DNA from 2 places in the Candidatus Photobacterium acropomis genome. Region 1 is predicted to be linked to the other one. Evidence: riboswitches for the same ligand, from Rfam matches in the RefSeq annotation. Region 1 holds a riboswitch; the other holds the start of a gene.
The links. A riboswitch is a leader RNA that binds a small molecule or an ion and turns the genes downstream of it on or off. The one in region 1 is predicted to bind lysine.
Positions count from the first base shown of each region.

Region 2: linked by a shared signal. The riboswitch ahead of lysC (lysine-sensitive aspartokinase 3) and the one ahead of Q7657_RS17465 (Na+/H+ antiporter NhaC family protein) in region 1 are both predicted to bind lysine.

Region 1 covers NZ_CP131609.1:2,286,969-2,295,377, forward strand. Annotated here, with positions in the region: gene Q7657_RS17430 (arginine ABC transporter substrate-binding protein) at 1-129, shown strand, start outside; gene artQ (arginine ABC transporter permease ArtQ) at 133-840, shown strand; gene artM (arginine ABC transporter permease ArtM) at 837-1,508, shown strand; gene Q7657_RS17445 (c-type cytochrome) at 1,727-2,083, shown strand; gene ccoN (cytochrome-c oxidase, cbb3-type subunit I) at 2,116-3,549, shown strand; gene ccoO (cytochrome-c oxidase, cbb3-type subunit II) at 3,542-4,150, shown strand; gene ccoP (cytochrome-c oxidase, cbb3-type subunit III) at 4,147-6,345, shown strand; lysine riboswitch at 6,482-6,656, shown strand; gene Q7657_RS17465 (Na+/H+ antiporter NhaC family protein) at 6,742-8,322, shown strand.
Region 2 covers NZ_CP131609.1:764,145-772,553, forward strand. Annotated here, with positions in the region: gene Q7657_RS10300 (cation:proton antiporter) at 1-733, opposite strand, end outside; gene metH (methionine synthase) at 929-4,600, shown strand; gene lysC (lysine-sensitive aspartokinase 3) at 4,677-6,056, opposite strand; lysine riboswitch at 6,158-6,342, opposite strand; gene Q7657_RS10315 (pyridoxal-phosphate-dependent aminotransferase family protein) at 6,583-7,701, shown strand; gene Q7657_RS10320 (PglL family O-oligosaccharyltransferase) at 7,755-8,409, opposite strand, start outside.

The DNA.
Region 1 (8,409 bases):
GGTAATGGTTTTGGTATTGCAGTGAATAAAAACAATCAAGAGTTACTTAAGCAGTTGAACACTGCACTTGCGAAAATTAAGCAAGACGGTCAATACCAAGTAATTTTTGATAAGTACTTTGGTAAGTAAATTATGATGTTATCGGGATATTCACTTTCCCTGTTAGAAGCAAGCTGGATGACTGTCCAGCTAGCTTTTACCAGTTTAGTTGTTGGATTAGTGTTAGCGATGCTTTTTGCTGGCGGTGAGATGTCTCGATTTCGCCTTGTGGCATGGCCGACAACGGCTTTAGTAACGGTGTTAAGAGGCTTACCTGAACTTCTTATTGTGTTGTTTATCTTTTTTGGTTCAGGTCAGATCTTGTTTTATATCACGGGTGATTATGTCGAGATCAGCCCGTTTTTATCCGGTGTTATCGCACTTTCTTTGATCTTTGCATCATACGCAGCACAAACCATTCGTGGTGCAATCCGTGCTGTACCCAAAGGTCAACGTGAAGCAGCAAGCGCATTAGGGATCAGTAAGAGCAGAACGTTTTTCGCCATTATTGTGCCGCAAGCAGTGCGTCATGCCCTACCGGGGTTAACGAACCAATGGTTGGTGCTATTAAAAGATACAGCATTGGTGTCATTGATTGGTGTCACAGATCTATTAAAGCAAGCGCAATTAACCTCTGCCGCAACCCATGAAAGTTTTACATGGTACGCAACGGCTGCTGGGGTGTATTTGGTGATCACCTTGATCACGCAGAAGATCATTAAGATTATTGATGCGAAATACAGTGCTCAAGATGGCGCAAGTAATTCAAAGCCGCCTGTGGTTGAAGGAGCAATGGCATGAATGAACAACACTTCTGGCAATTGATGGATGGTCTTGCCACTAGCTTACAATTAACTTTTGTGTCATTACTGGTGGGCTGTACGCTTGCACTATTAATGACAATGACGCTGATTTTAAGAACCTCTGTTTTACATTGGATCAGCCGTGGCATTATTACTCTATTTACGGGTACACCTTTGTTAGTTCAGATCTTTTTGATCTACTACGGCCCAGGACAGTTTGATGTGATCCGTGAGAGTTTCTTATGGAATTGGTTAAGTCAGCCATGGTTCTGTGCCATGTTAGCACTGGCTTTAAATACTGCCGCTTACAGTACCCAATTGTTTAAAGGTGCATTTGACGCTATTCCAAAAGGACAATGGCAAGCCTGCCGTGCTCTAGGGATGGAAACAAAAACTACCCTAAGCACCTTGTTACCATTTGCGATTCGTCGTGCAGTACCTGCTTATTCCAATGAAGTGATCTTGGTGTTTAAAGGTACATCTCTTGCCAGCACCATTACGATTATGGATATCATGGGTTATGCTCAACGTATCAATGCCCAAACCTACGACACGTTAACGGTGTTTGCGATTGCTGGGGCAATGTACTTAACGGTGAATGCGATACTTTCTATCCTCTTCCGCTTGGTAGAAAAGAAAGCGTTGGCTTTTGAAGCTGCAAATTAATCCCTCTCCTAAAGCCAGCTATCTCCTGCTGGCTTTTGTTTTTCTTGTTACTCATTGGTGATTTCTTTCCTATTTCACCGGCCTGCTCTGCCCTCTCTTTTCTTATTTCTCAGCACTGAATCTAAAATCTGACATTGACCAAAGCTAAAAACAGCTATCTTTAAAACTGTGTATTTGTATTGCTAGTTCTATAAATAGTGTTTGAAAGGGAGATGTGCATGTCTTTGATCCTATCTATTAAGCGATGCTTACTGATCGTTTTACTCGCAACTCCCCTTTTTGCTGTTGCCGATGAAATGACACCAGAACAACAGTTTGAAATTGGCAAACAGAAAGCCTTGGTGTGTGTGACCTGTCACGGTGTTGATGGTATTTCCGCCACAGAAACTTACCCCAATCTACAAGGGCAAAAGCAGCAATACCTGATCGCCGCCCTTAAAGCCTATAAACAAAACCAACGTATTGATGGGTTAGCGATATTAATGCAGGGCTATGCGAAACATTTAAGTGATCAAGATATGAGGGATCTTGCGTATTACTTCAGCCACGTAAAAACAGAAAATCATGAACAATAAAAACAAACTGCATCATTGCTAAGGTTATGACGATGGATACTCGGTACAACTATAAAATCGTTCAATACTTTATGGTTGCCAGTGTTATTTGGGCGCTAATTGGCATGTTAATCGGGGTGATTTTAGCGGCACAACTGTATTGGCCTGCCTTGAATTTAGACTCTGAGTATTTCCAATTTGGTCGTCTTCGCCCTTTGCATACCAATGGGGTGATTTTTGGCTTTGTGGTTAACCTCTTGATGGGAACATCTTTTTATATTGTTCAACGCACCTGTAAGCAGCGACTTTATAATATGACGATTGCTTGGCTGGTATTTTGGCTCTGGCAATTCATCTTAATTCTCGCAGTTATCACCTTGCCAATGGGCTTTACTACCTCGAAAGAATATGCCGAGCTTGAATGGCCGATCGATATTCTTATTGCTATCACTTGGGTGATGTATGCCATTGTTTTCTTTATGACAATTGCTAAACGTTCGGTACATCATATCTTTGTTGCCAATTGGTTTTATGGTGCGTTTATTATTGTGATTGCGATGATTTTTATCGCTAATAATCTCGAATTACCTGTCACCATGTGGAAATCATACTCCATTTATTCAGGGGCTGAAGATGCAATTGTGCAATGGTGGTGGGGTCATAACGCAGTAGGCTTTTTACTCACCGCTGGGATCATTGGGATGAATTACTATTTCATTCCGAAAATCTCAGAACGCCCTATTTATTCTTACCGTTTATCTGTGATTCACTTTTGGGGTTTAGTCGGGTTTTACACTTGGGCAGGTACACACCATTTAATTTATTCATCAGTACCTGATTGGCTGCAAAACCTCGGTATTGTGATGTCACTTATTCTGTGGCTACCGTCTTGGGGTGGCGCATTTAATAGCATCATGACCTTGCTTAACAATAAGCAAAAACTCAAACATGACTACATTATGTGGTTCTTCTTCTCTGCCATTATCTATTACGCCCTTGCCACTTTTGAAGGGCCATTATTAGCCATTCGCTGGTTTAATATGATCGCCCATAATACCGATTGGGTGGTTGGTCATGTGCATTCTGGCGCACTGGGCTGGGTAGGTATGTCTGCCATTGCGACCTTCTATTACTTTATTCCTCGCCTGTTTGGTCATGAACAATTGTGGTCTAACCGTTTGGTGAAATGGCATTTCTGGCTAGCCCATATTGGGATTGTGTTATATGCCGTTGCTCTATGGATTGCAGGTATTGGACAAGGCTATATGTGGCTTAAAGAAGAGCCAAATGGTTCACTCAGTTATAGCTTTGTCGAGGCCATGAACTTTAGCGCCCCTTGGATGTTAGTTCGCTTTATTGGCGGTGCGCTGTTTGTACTTGGCGTGGTATTGATGATCTATAACCTTTACCGCACGATGAAACAGCCAAAAACGAAAACCAATAATAACGCTGACGCCACTTCAGAAAAGGTAGAAGCGCATGATTAATAAAGACTTTACTTCATCTGTGGTGATTTTAATTGCGTCAACAGCGATTGTTGCGGCATTTTCTTTCCTTGTCTGGGTGCTACCTGCCTTTTTCTATCAAGACAGATTAATCGCAGAATCGACAGCCAAACCGTTAACTGCATTGCAAGTGGCTGGACGTGATATTTATATCAGTGAAGGTTGCCATACTTGCCATTCGATGATGGTTCGCCCATTAAATGCTGAAGTGAAACGCTATGGCAGATACAACCGTGAGAGTGATGATATATACGAGCATCCCAATCTTTGGGGCTCAAAACGAACAGGGCCTGATTTAACCAATCTTGGGCGTAAATATTCAGATCAATGGCACATTATTCATTTGCGTAATCCTCGTGATGTTGTTCCAACATCGATCATGCCCTCTTATCCGTGGCTATTTGAGCAAGTATTAGATGGCGAAGACATTGAAGCCAAACTCACAGCCCTACGTACATTGGGTGTGCCATACAGTGATAAAGAAATTCGCCAAGCGAGATTAGAGGTGAAAGGTAAAACCAAAGCACAAGCATTAATCGCCTACTTGCAAAGTTTGGGACAAGATCAAGGAGTATGCCCATGAGTGCTTTTTGGAGTAGTTGGGTCATTATCTTAACGCTGATCTTTTTAGCGTTTATGATTGCTGTGGTTGTGGTGTATTGGAAAAAGAACCACTCCGCCAACGCTAACCGTACTGTTGATAGCTTTGATGGCATTGATGAAAACGATGCCGCTGTTCCCAGTCTGTTGCTGTTGTCTTATCTTGCCGCGTTTATTATCGCTGCGGTGTTCTTGGTGCTTTATCCCGGTATGGGAAATTGGCAAGGGTTGATGAAATGGCAATCCACCAACGAAGCAGAATCAACAGCCCCTACTTCACTCCAAGCCCAAATAGCTCAAGTGGGTGACGAGAACTCAAGTTATGAAGATTTGAGTCAATCCCCTGAAATCGTCAGTGCTGGTCGCGCTTTATTTCAAACCCATTGTGCAGCTTGTCATTTAAATCAAGCTCAAGGGCAACTGCATTTCCCTAACTTAAGCGATACAGTTTGGCTGTATGGTGGCAGTGACGAAGCGATACATCACTCCATTGTTCAAGGTCGTAATGGTGTTATGGCGGGTTGGAAAGATATTCTGACTGAAGAAGAAATTGAGCATGTCTCTTCATATGTTGCTTCACTTGAAAAAAATCGCATTATCGCGGAGCCAGCGGTCAATCTTGAGCTTGGTAAAGCGATATTTGATGCTAACTGTACCGCTTGTCATGGCAGTGATGCGAAAGGTAATCAAGCATTAGGCGCACCTAACCTTACCGATAATATTTGGCTTCATGACGGCAGTATTGAAGGCATAAACGCCACCGTGACCTATGGCTTAAATAACGTCATGCCCGCTTTTGAAAACCAACTCACTAATGATGAAATTCAAGCGCTTGGTGCTTATATTCGTCACCAAGGTAACGAGCAAAAAAATAAGTTAGCAGAGCTCAATCAAGACATGGTTAGTAAAGGGCAATATCTAGCTTACGCAGGTGATTGTATTGCTTGTCATACAGGTGAAGGTGGTGAACCTTTCGGTGGTGGTTTAGGTTTCTTAACTCCGTTTGGTACGCTTTATTCAACCAATATTTCAGCTCACCCTACCTATGGTATTGGTGACTACACTTATGAAGAGTTTTACGACGCACTGCATAAAGGTAAAGGGAAACACGGTTATTTGTACCCTGCAATGCCTTACTCGTCTTATCAATATGTCACCGATGAAGATACTCAAGCGTTATGGGCGTATATGCAATCGCTTAACTTTGTAAATACCCGTAATAAAGAAAATAAAATGATGTTCCCAAGTAACATTCGTTTGGGGCTATTAGGTTGGAATATTGCCTTCTTAAACACTGCACCACTTGAATATCCCGATGATATGACCGAACAATGGAAGCGTGGTAAATACCTCACCATGGGATTAGGTCACTGTTCGGAATGTCACACTCCACGCAACGTAGCGCAAGCTTTGATCGAAAAAGAGCTATTTCAAGGTAATTTAATTGATGGTTGGAAAGCCCCTGATATTACTGCAACAGAGCTATATCAAGACCGTTGGGATGTAAAAACATTAACAGACTTTTTAAAAACGGGTCATTCCGATAAAGGAACCGCATTTGGTGGTATGGCGGAAGTAGTACAAAACAGTACTCGATTCTTAACCGAACAAGACGTCGCTGCCATTGCGGAATACTTGATCACCGGTGATAAATATAACGAGTTAAATAGCTCGGTTCCTCAGCTTAATCCACCAGGATTTGGCGATCTCGTTCCCGCCAATGTTGATATCCAAACCGTTGAGCTAAAGCCGTTAAGCAGCAACGATCCTGAAAACGAAGCCAAACTGTATGGCGTATATGTTCAAACCTGTGGCGCATGCCATGGTAAAGACGGTAAAGGCCGAAAAGGTATCGCCCCTACACTGCTTAACAACGGGATAATTATGCACAGTGATCCTTACGATACCATTGCTGTTACCATTCGTGGTTTATTGCCAAACTTTATGGAACAAGACACCAATTTCATGCCTATGAGTAGCTTTAACTCGGTGATCAGTGATGCCAACTTGGCAAAACTGATCAGCTTTGTGCGTGCGAAATTAGGTGATCGTACCGTGCCCGTTACCCCGCAAGAAGTTTCAGATGTGCGTAAGGCATTAGTTGAAGGTGGTTACGCTGGAAATATTCACAGCATGACACCACCAGAAGCTAACGAGCCAAATAGTTTAACGGAATAAGCGGATATCTAAACAGTGTACAGTTTCATTATCTGCTTAACATTCCATCAACAGTAATAATTTTTACAATTTTTATGCAATTTTTCACTGCTTTATATTGCCTCTGTAAAATTTATAAGTATCATCAAATTTCAATCCTTTGAGTAGAGGCGCGCTGCCTATTAGTATCCAGATGGAGGGTGACACCTAAGAAGTCTGGGGAAAGGAGTCGGCGCCGAAGTCATTGTTGTGTCATCAACAGTGGCTGGGTCTGCATTAAATAAGTGCAGAACTGCCATAGTTTACGTAGTCTATGGAGCGCTACCCTAAGGGATATGCAGAAGTATATTTTCTACAGAAATCTGTTTCTCTATCCTTTCGGTAGATCTCCACCTAATATAGGTGTTTAAGAGATCCATGAATCTAGTTCAATATTCTGATTCCATTTTATCAGTTGTCCCTGCATTACTAGCTGTTATTTTAGCTATTGCTACCCGTCGCGTATTGCTATCGCTTGGTCTTGGCATTGTTGCTGGCGCAATCCTTCTTAATGATTACAACCCGTTATCTGCGCTGAAATACATTGTTCACCAAGTTGTTGGCCTTATTTGGTCTGACGGTGCAGTAAATAGCGGCAACGTGAATATGATTATCTTCATGTTGTTACTAGGCGGTTTGATCAGCCTAATGACAGCAACAGGTGCAACCCGCGCATTTGCTGAATGGGGTTACCGTCGTTGTAAAGATCGCCGTAGTGCAAACATGCTAACGGGCTTAATGGTTTTTGCTTTCTTTATTGATGACTTCTTCCACAGCTTGTCTGTAGGTCCTATTTGTCGTCCTGTGACTGACCGTTTCAACATTTCACGTGCGAAACTGGCTTACCTACTGGACTCAACCGCAGCACCTGTTTGTGTCATTACACCTATTTCATCTTGGGGCGCATACATTATTGCGATCCTTGGCGGTATCTTAGCAACGAACCATATTACTGATATCAGTGCGATTTCATTGTTCGTTCAAATGATCCCAATGAACCTATACGCGGTATTCACACTTCTGATGGTTATCGTGGTTATCTTCTTCCAACTAAACATTGGCCCTATGCGTCAACACGAAGCGTGGGCAGAAGAAGGCAAGCTATGGGACGAATCTAAAGGTCATCCAAAAGGCTTAGAGATCACAACAGAATCTTCAGGCAAAGGCACAATGATCGACATGGTTCTGCCAATTCTAACGCTAACGGTATCAAGTGTTATCTTTATGGTGATCAGCGGTGCTGACGTTCTAGCCGCTCGCGGTGAAGGATTTAGCCTAATTAAAGCCCTTGAGCATACCGATCTTGGTTCGTCGCTGGTTAACGCTTCACTATGTAGCCTTGCCGTTTCAATGGTATTAGCACTTCGTTTGAAGCTATCACTAAAAACATGGCTAACCGCTGCACCACAAGGTGTTCAAGCAATGATGCCAGCTATCGTTATCCTAATGTTCGCATGGACGATCGGTACCGTAGTAAGTGACATGAAAACAGGTCTGTACCTAGCGTCATTAACCAAAGGTGGCTTCCCTACTGAACTACTACCTGCATTAGTCTTCGTTCTATCTTGTGCGATGTCTTTCGCAACAGGTACAAGTTGGGGTACGTTCGGTATCATGTTGCCACTAGCAGGTGATATGGCGGTAGCAAGTGATGCTCACCTACTAATGCCTATGCTTTCTGCGGTACTTGCTGGCTCTGTATTTGGCGATCACAGCTCTCCAATTTCAAGTACAAGTATTCTGTCTGCAACAGGTGCTGGTAGCCATCACATGGATCACGTAATGACTCAGCTTCCTTATGCTATTACTGTGGCATTCGGTGCGCTATTGGGTTACCTAACAATGGGTATCATGTCGTCAACTATCGCTGGTATTGGTGTGAGTGCACTATGGTTCCTTGCATGTTGTACGATCCACCTACGTCGTCACAGAAAATACCAACAAGCGGTAACAGCATAAGCTAACCGTCTAAATTCAAAATAAATTAGAGAACTCCCCGTTCGTTTTATCCTGTAATTGCTTTATGCTTAGGATTAAACAACGGGG
Region 2 (8,409 bases), 1.5 Mb from region 1:
CGCTTGGAATACCTATGGTGAGTAGTAGCTCCATTGAGTGATCGTTGGTTGAGCTAATAAGGTAGTGGAAAATAAGGCCAAGAATGAAACCGTAGGCAATGCCGCCAATTGCTTCTTGGAGGAATAGCTGAGTGACACCCATTACAGTTGGTGCTGTATCACCAAAAGCAATGGTAAACATAGTGACGAAGATGACTAAGCCAAAGCCGTCATTAAATAAAGACTCGCCCTCGATTTGAGTAGAAATACGACGAGGCGCATTCATTTTCTTAACGATGGCTAATACTGCTATTGGGTCGGTTGGTGAAATTAAAGCACCGAAGAGTAAACAGTAGATCAGATCAAGCTGAATGCCGATTAACTGACAAATTCCCCATAAACTGAAACCAATAAAGAAGGTTGAGAAAAGCGTGGCACCCAGTGCTAAAACAGTGATTTCCCATTTCTGATCTTCTAAGTGAGGGAGTTTAATACCTAACCCGCCTGCAAAAAGTAGAAAGCCTAAAATACCTTTTAGTAGGAAATCTTCGAAGTTGATTTTGCTGATTTGTGTTGCAGCAATATCTTCAAGGTGGAACCAACCATTGTGACCGGCAATGATGATCAACAGTGACAGGATCAATGAGCCTGCTGTGATGGCTATGGTGGTTTGCATTTTACCTATTTTACTGTTTACAAAAGCAATAAGCATTGCTGCTGCAGCCAGAAAGCAGAGCGTGCTATAGACCGACATGCGTGACCTCTAGATTGGTTAAGTTGTTAGGAAATTTGTGACGAAATAGTAAAACCATCAGATCTGAATGGCTACTGATAATTTGTTTTATTTTGAAATGCTTTTGTTGTCGAAATTATCTTTAGCTTTCTTTATCACGAATTGAAGTGTGGTAGGATGTTACAAAGCTGTAATGGATTATAAGGATGTAATGTAGTGTTAAACAGCAAGGAATTACTGCATAAGCGGTTAGAGCAGCAAATATTGATCATCGATGGTGGCATGGGCACCATGATCCAAGGTTATAAACTTGAAGAAGAGGATTATCGCGGTCAGCGCTTTGCTGATTGGCACTCTGATCTGAAAGGCAATAATGATCTTCTGGTTTTAACTCAGCCTCAACTTATTAAAGATATTCACCTTTCCTACCTTGAAGCTGGGGCGGATATTTTAGAAACCAACACCTTTAATGCAACAACCATTGCCATGGCGGATTACGACATGGAATCGTTGAGTGCTGAAATCAACTTTGAAGCCGCGCGTCTTGCTCGTGCTGCTGCTGATGAATGGACAGCAAAAACACCTGATAAACCGCGTTATGTTGCCGGTGTGTTAGGTCCAACCAACCGTACTTGTTCTATCTCGCCTGATGTTAACGATCCTGGTTATCGTAATGTCTCTTTTGACGAGCTTGTTGAAGCCTATTCTGAATCAACCCGTGCGCTTATTAAGGGCGGCTCGGATCTGATTTTGATTGAAACTATCTTTGATACATTGAACGCTAAGGCCTGTGCATTTGCCGTTGATTGCGTGTTTGAAGAAATGGGCATCATACTTCCTGTTATGATCTCAGGCACTATCACCGATGCGTCAGGACGTACCCTTTCAGGTCAAACTACCGAGGCGTTTTATAACTCATTACGTCACATTAAACCGCTCTCTTTTGGTTTGAACTGTGCGCTTGGTCCTGATGAGCTTCGTCCTTATGTTGAAGAGCTTTCTCGTATTTCTGAAACCTATGTTTCAGCTCACCCGAATGCGGGTTTACCAAATGCGTTTGGTGAATATGATCTTTCTCCTGAAGAGATGGCAGAACACGTTAAAGAGTGGGCTGAAAGCGGCTTTTTAAATTTGATTGGTGGTTGTTGTGGTACGACGCCTGAGCATATTCGCCAAATGGCGCAAGCGGTTGAAAATGTAAAACCACGTGCCTTACCTGATATCAATGTAGCGTGTCGTTTATCTGGGTTAGAGCCATTAACCATTGAAAAAGAAACCCTCTTTGTGAACGTCGGTGAGCGTACAAACGTCACGGGCTCTGCGCGTTTTAAACGTTTGATCAAAGAAGAGCTATATGACGAAGCATTAGATGTTGCACGCCAGCAAGTCGAGAATGGTGCCCAAATCATCGATATTAATATGGATGAAGGCATGCTTGATGCCGAAGCGTGCATGGTACGATTTTTAAATCTGTGTGCGTCTGAGCCAGAAATTTCTAAAGTGCCAATCATGGTCGATTCTTCTAAGTGGGAAGTGATTGAGGCTGGTCTGAAATGTATTCAAGGTAAGGGGATTGTTAACTCCATTTCGCTTAAAGAAGGCAAAGAGAAATTTGTTGAGCAGGCGAAATTGATCCGTCGTTATGGTGCTGCGGTTATCGTGATGGCGTTTGATGAAGTCGGTCAGGCTGAAACCCGTGAACGTAAACTGGAAATTTGTACCAAAGCCTATCGTATCTTAGTAGATGAAGTTGGTTTCCCACCAGAAGACATTATTTTCGATCCGAATATTTTCGCTGTAGCTACAGGTATTGAAGAGCACAATAACTATGCGGTGGATTTCATTGAAGCCGTTGCTGATATTAAACGAGATCTGCCGTATGCGATGATTTCGGGTGGCGTATCTAATGTTTCTTTCTCCTTCCGTGGCAATAACTATGTCCGTGAAGCTATTCACGCTGTGTTCCTTTATCACTGTTTCAAAAACGGCATGGATATGGGGATCGTTAACGCAGGCCAGCTTGAGATCTACGATAACGTTCCAGATAAGTTGCGAGAAGCGGTAGAAGATGTGGTGCTTAACCGTCGTAATGATGGAACAGAGCGCCTGTTAGATATTGCTGCTGAATATGCAGATAAAGGTGTAGGCAAAGAAGAAGATGCATCTGCGCTTGAGTGGCGAACGTGGGCGGTAGAAAAGCGTTTAGAACATGCGCTTGTTAAAGGGATCACTGAGTTTATTGTTCAAGATACAGAAGAAGCTCGTGTAAATGCGACTAAACCGTTAGAGGTGATCGAAGGCCCTTTAATGGATGGCATGAACGTGGTCGGTGATCTGTTTGGCGAAGGGAAGATGTTCTTACCACAGGTGGTGAAATCAGCCCGTGTAATGAAACAAGCCGTAGCCCATTTAGAACCTTTTATTAATGCTGAAAAACAAGCTGGCTCATCGAACGGGAAGATCTTATTGGCAACAGTAAAAGGCGATGTTCACGATATTGGTAAGAACATTGTTGGCGTGGTATTGCAGTGTAATAACTATGAGATCATTGATCTTGGTGTCATGGTGCCTTGCGAAAAGATCTTAAAAGTTGCTCAAGAAGAAAACGTCGACATTATCGGTCTATCGGGTTTGATCACTCCATCACTGGATGAAATGGTGCATGTTGCCAAAGAGATGGAGCGTTTAGGCTTTGATCTACCATTATTGATTGGTGGTGCTACCACTTCTAAAGCACACACAGCAGTGAAAATTGAGCAGAACTACAATCAGCCTGTGGTATACGTAAATAACGCGTCACGTGCGGTAGGTGTGTGCTCTTCATTGTTATCAGATACATTGAAGCCGGGGTTTGTTGAAAAGCTGCAAGCTGATTATGACATTGTACGTGAACAGCATGCGCGTAAGCGTCCACGTACTAAGCCTGTTACTTTAGAAAAAGCACGTGCTAATAAAGTGGCGATTGATTGGGATGCGTATACACCGCCAGTGCCAGTTAAACCGGGTATTCATGTTTTCGATGACTTTGATATTGCAACACTACGTAATTATATAGATTGGACGCCATTCTTTATGACATGGTCGTTAGTAGGAAAATATCCGAAGATCTTTGAACATGAAGAAGTGGGTGAAGAAGCGAAACGTTTATTTGCTGATGCTAATGAGTTGCTTGATCGTGTTGAGAACGAAGGCTTATTAAAAGCGCGTGGTATGTGTGGTTTGTTCCCTGCGGCAAGCGTTGGGGATGATATTGAAGTATACACCGATGAATCACGTACCGAAGTTGCCACCGTGCTGCATAATTTGCGTCAGCAAACAGAGAAACCTAAAGGCTTTAACTACTGTATTTCCGATTATATTGCGCCAAAAGGATCGGGCAAACTCGATTGGATTGGCGCCTTTGCGGTTACAGGTGGTATTGGTGAGCGTGAGTTGGCGGACGAGTATAAAGCCCAAGGTGATGACTATAATGCCATCATGATCCAAGCCGTTGCCGATCGTTTAGCAGAAGCGTTCGCTGAATACCTTCATGAGCGAGTGCGTAAAGAAATTTGGGGTTATGCAGCGGATGAAAACTTATCAAATGAAGATTTGATCCGTGAGAAGTACCAAGGTATTCGACCTGCACCGGGTTACCCTGCTTGCCCTGAGCATACTGAAAAAGGACCGTTGTGGGAGCTGATGAAGGTGGAAGAGAATATTGGTATGTCATTAACTACCAGTTATGCCATGTACCCTGGCGCTTCCGTATCAGGTTGGTATTTCTCTCATCCTGATTCACGTTACTTTGCGGTGGCGCAGATCCAACAAGATCAGCTTGAAAGTTATGCTGATCGTAAAGGCTGGGATTTGATCGAAGCTGAAAAATGGCTTGGGCCAAATCTGTAATTCCTAAATCGATATGAATAAAAAAGGCGCTTAATGCGCCTTTTTGTTTATTTAAGATTTGTGTGCTTGGAATGGGTTATTCCAGTAAAGAGGCGTGTAATGTACGAACGACGTCTTTTGCTTCATCTTCATTGATTAAGAAACATAGGTTGTGTGGGCTTGCGCCGTAACAAATCATACGCAGGTTATGATCTTCTAGTGCGCCAAAAATATCTTTTGCAGAGCCTTTAGTATCACTCATTTGGTTACCAATGAGTGCAACCAGTGATAAACCTTGCTCAACTTCGACACGGCATAATTGGCTTAGCTCTTCAACAGCTTTAAGTGGAAGTGTTGGTGCACCGCCACCCGTATCGGTTTGATCTAGGGTGAGTGACACACTGACCTCTGATGTGGTAATCAAATCAACGGAGATTTTGTGCTCAGCGAGAATACGGAATACTTCGGCTAAGAAGCCATAAGCATGGAACATATTCAGGCTGGTGAGTGTCACCATGGTTTGGTTAGCACGTAGCGCTAATGCTCGAAATAGTGGTGCATCTTCTACCGATTTGCGGATCCATGTACCACCTTGCTCTGGTGCTTTTGATGAGCCGACAAAGACAGGGATCTGCTGGCGAATAGCTGGCACTAAGGTTGATGGATGAAGGATCTTAGCACCAAAATTTGCCATTTCAGAGGCTTCACTAAAGCTGATCTCTTTAATAGGTTGTGCAGCTGGGGTGATACGAGGATCGGTGGTGTACATTCCCGGTACGTCAGTCCAGATCTCAAGGGTGGATGCACTGACGGCTTCTGCAATTAATGCGGCACTATAGTCACTCCCACCACGACCTAAAGTTGTCGTGATCCCTTGGCTATTTGAGCCGATAAAGCCTTGTGAAACGACAATACTATTTTCAAGCAATGGTAATAATTGTGTTTCCGCCAGTTGTTTAATTTGCTCTGGCTGAGGTACTGCTTTTCCAAATTGATCATCGGTACGCATAATTGGACGAATATCGACACGTACTGCTGGCGCGTTTAGCTCAACTAAAATTTGCGTGAAAAGGTAGGTTGAAAGCAGCTCACCGTGGCTCACGATTTGATCGGTTAATTGTGCAGATGTTGCAACAGCGGCTTGTTCAGCAAGTGTTGCTACGTTATCAAGTAGGCTGTAAATCGCATCTTGAATACTTGATGGTTGCTTAAGTTGATCAAGCACATCTTGGTGTGTTTGTGTCAGTTGCTGTAATCGTTGCTGACGTTCATCAGCATTACTGACACCATTAGCGAGTTCAACTAAAAGGTTCGTTACGCCAGAACAGGCGCTGATCAGAACAATTTTTGTTGCCGGATTTGCGGTAACAATGGCCGCACTGCGACTCATTGCGGTGAAGTCTGCAACGCTAGTGCCACCAAATTTGGCAACAGTGATTGATGATGGCGGTGCTGAATTTGCTGTAGAGTAGTCCATTATATTCTCCCTGAATCATAAACAAATTATAAGGTAGGCTATTTGTCTGGGAGTATTCCCGACATCCTGTCAGGAGAGCGTGAGAAGTGAATTAAGTGCACTTACCCAGAAGCTCCCCACCACATTCATTGTTGAGCGTGGTGACAGCTAGAAGGATTCAACCTTCATAGCCGATATAACTTAATCCCCGAATAAGTCATACCTCGGCGTTACTCTCCCTCTCATAATGGCTATAGGGTGGGGCCCTGTCATTATGATACCTAGGTAACGCTCCTCTTCCGTATTGCTGTAACCCTATACAAGCACATAAAAGCTTGAATAAATTATCATCTCATTGAATAAGATTTGTAACCCTTTTGTCAAATGTTATGTGACAAATAATTTACATTTAAAATTAAGCAACTGTGCGTAAGGGATGCGACATCGACTCTTGCGTCAATGAAAAGGCTCTAATACTCTTAAAACGATAGCAACCCGTTCCATACAAAAAATATCTATAGGGACTATGACTTTACGGAGCAAAATAATGACAATTACCAGTTTTATTCCGCCACATAGAACACTGATGGGGCCGGGGCCTTCAGATATTTACCCGCAAGTATTACAAGCACTCAGTCGACCAACGGTAGGCCATTTAGATCCCTTGTTTATCGGCATGATGGATGAGTTAAAACAGCTACTGCAATATGCATTTCAAACCAAAAATCCATTCACTATTGCTGTTTCTGCGCCGGGCAGTGCAGGGATGGAAGCGTGTTTTGTTAATCTCGTTGAGCCTGGCGATAAGGTGTTAGTGTGCCGTAATGGTGTTTTTGGCGAGCGTATGCGTGAAAATGTTGAGCGCTGTGGTGGTATAGCAGTTGTGGTTGATAATGAATGGGGGACGCCAGTATCTCCCGATCTTGTTGAGCAAGCATTACAAGATAATCCTGATATTAAAATTGTCGCTTTTGTTCATGCGGAAACTTCAACTGGCGCATTGAGTGATGCGAAAACACTGGCTGAAATTGCCCGTAAACATGATTGTTTAACCATCGTTGATGCGGTGACATCTCTCGGTGGTGTGCCATTGCTGGTGGATGAATGGCAATTAGATGCGGTCTATTCTGGTAGTCAAAAGTGTTTGTCTTGTACGCCGGGGTTATCGCCGTTAACGTTTTCCCAAAAAGCGATTGATAAAATCCAGCAACGTAAAACCAAAGTGCAAAGCTGGTTTTTAGATCAAAGTTTAGTATTAGGTTATTGGAGTGGTGAAGGCAAGCGTAGCTATCACCATACCGCACCTGTAAATAGTCTATATGCGCTGCATGAAGCGTTAGTACTGCTGCATAATGAAGGCTTAGAAAATGCGTGGCAGCGCCATCGTAATGCCCATGAAGAGCTTAAAGCAGGACTTGAAAAATTAGGAATCCAATTTGTGGTAGCAGAAGCGTCACGATTACCACAACTCAATGCTGTTTATATTCCTGACGGTGTTGATGATGCTGAGGTTCGCAATGAATTGTTGCAACGCTACAACTTAGAAATCGGCGCAGGATTAGGTGCGTTGGCTGGAAAAGCGTGGCGTATCGGTTTGATGGGCTATGGTGCAAGAAGTGAAAATGTTGCGCTGTGCTTAAAAGCGCTAGAAACCACATTGAAATAATCTATTGATGAGTAAATAAAAATGGCTACCGAGTGGGTAGCCATTTTTTATGGTTATTTCGCCGCAGACGTTGTATTTGCTTGGCTGGTTTGCTGCTCAAAATCTAAATCAGGAAATAAGAACAGCGCTTCATCTCTGATTTGTGATGCTTGCTCTTTGTTGCCGAGGGCATCGTAAGCAAGGATCAGGTTTTGATACAGTGCTGGTCGCGGCCACGCTTTGGCTTTTTCGGTTGCCCATTGAATATAGTCTTCAATCAGCGCTGGTTTATCGCTACCAATACCAAGTTGCAGTTGGGTAAGTTGTAAGTCCCAATCAAAACGGTTTTTCCACGACCATGGGTTATTCACCTTAAGTAGATAGTCGATGTTTACAGGTCGAGTTGTTTCAAACTTGGTGAGCTGCCAGCCAGAATACAGCGTTGTTACCATAAAGCTTGAAATGAAAATTGGAGTGATCAGTGCGAAAACTTTTAATCCTAATACGTATTGTAGGGAGCGTTTATGGTATTTCGCTGTGAGGTTATCAACCCAAAAAATAAGGATGATAAAGCTCAGCCAATGAACTAAAGAGTGGTAGAACGGGTACTCTAATTGTGTGTGCAATACGATAGGGAAAAATAATCCTATTAAGGCTAACTGGGTGCCATTAGGCGCTTTTCTTATTTTTACCATTACCGCAAATGCAGCAAGCAATAAGCCGATAAGT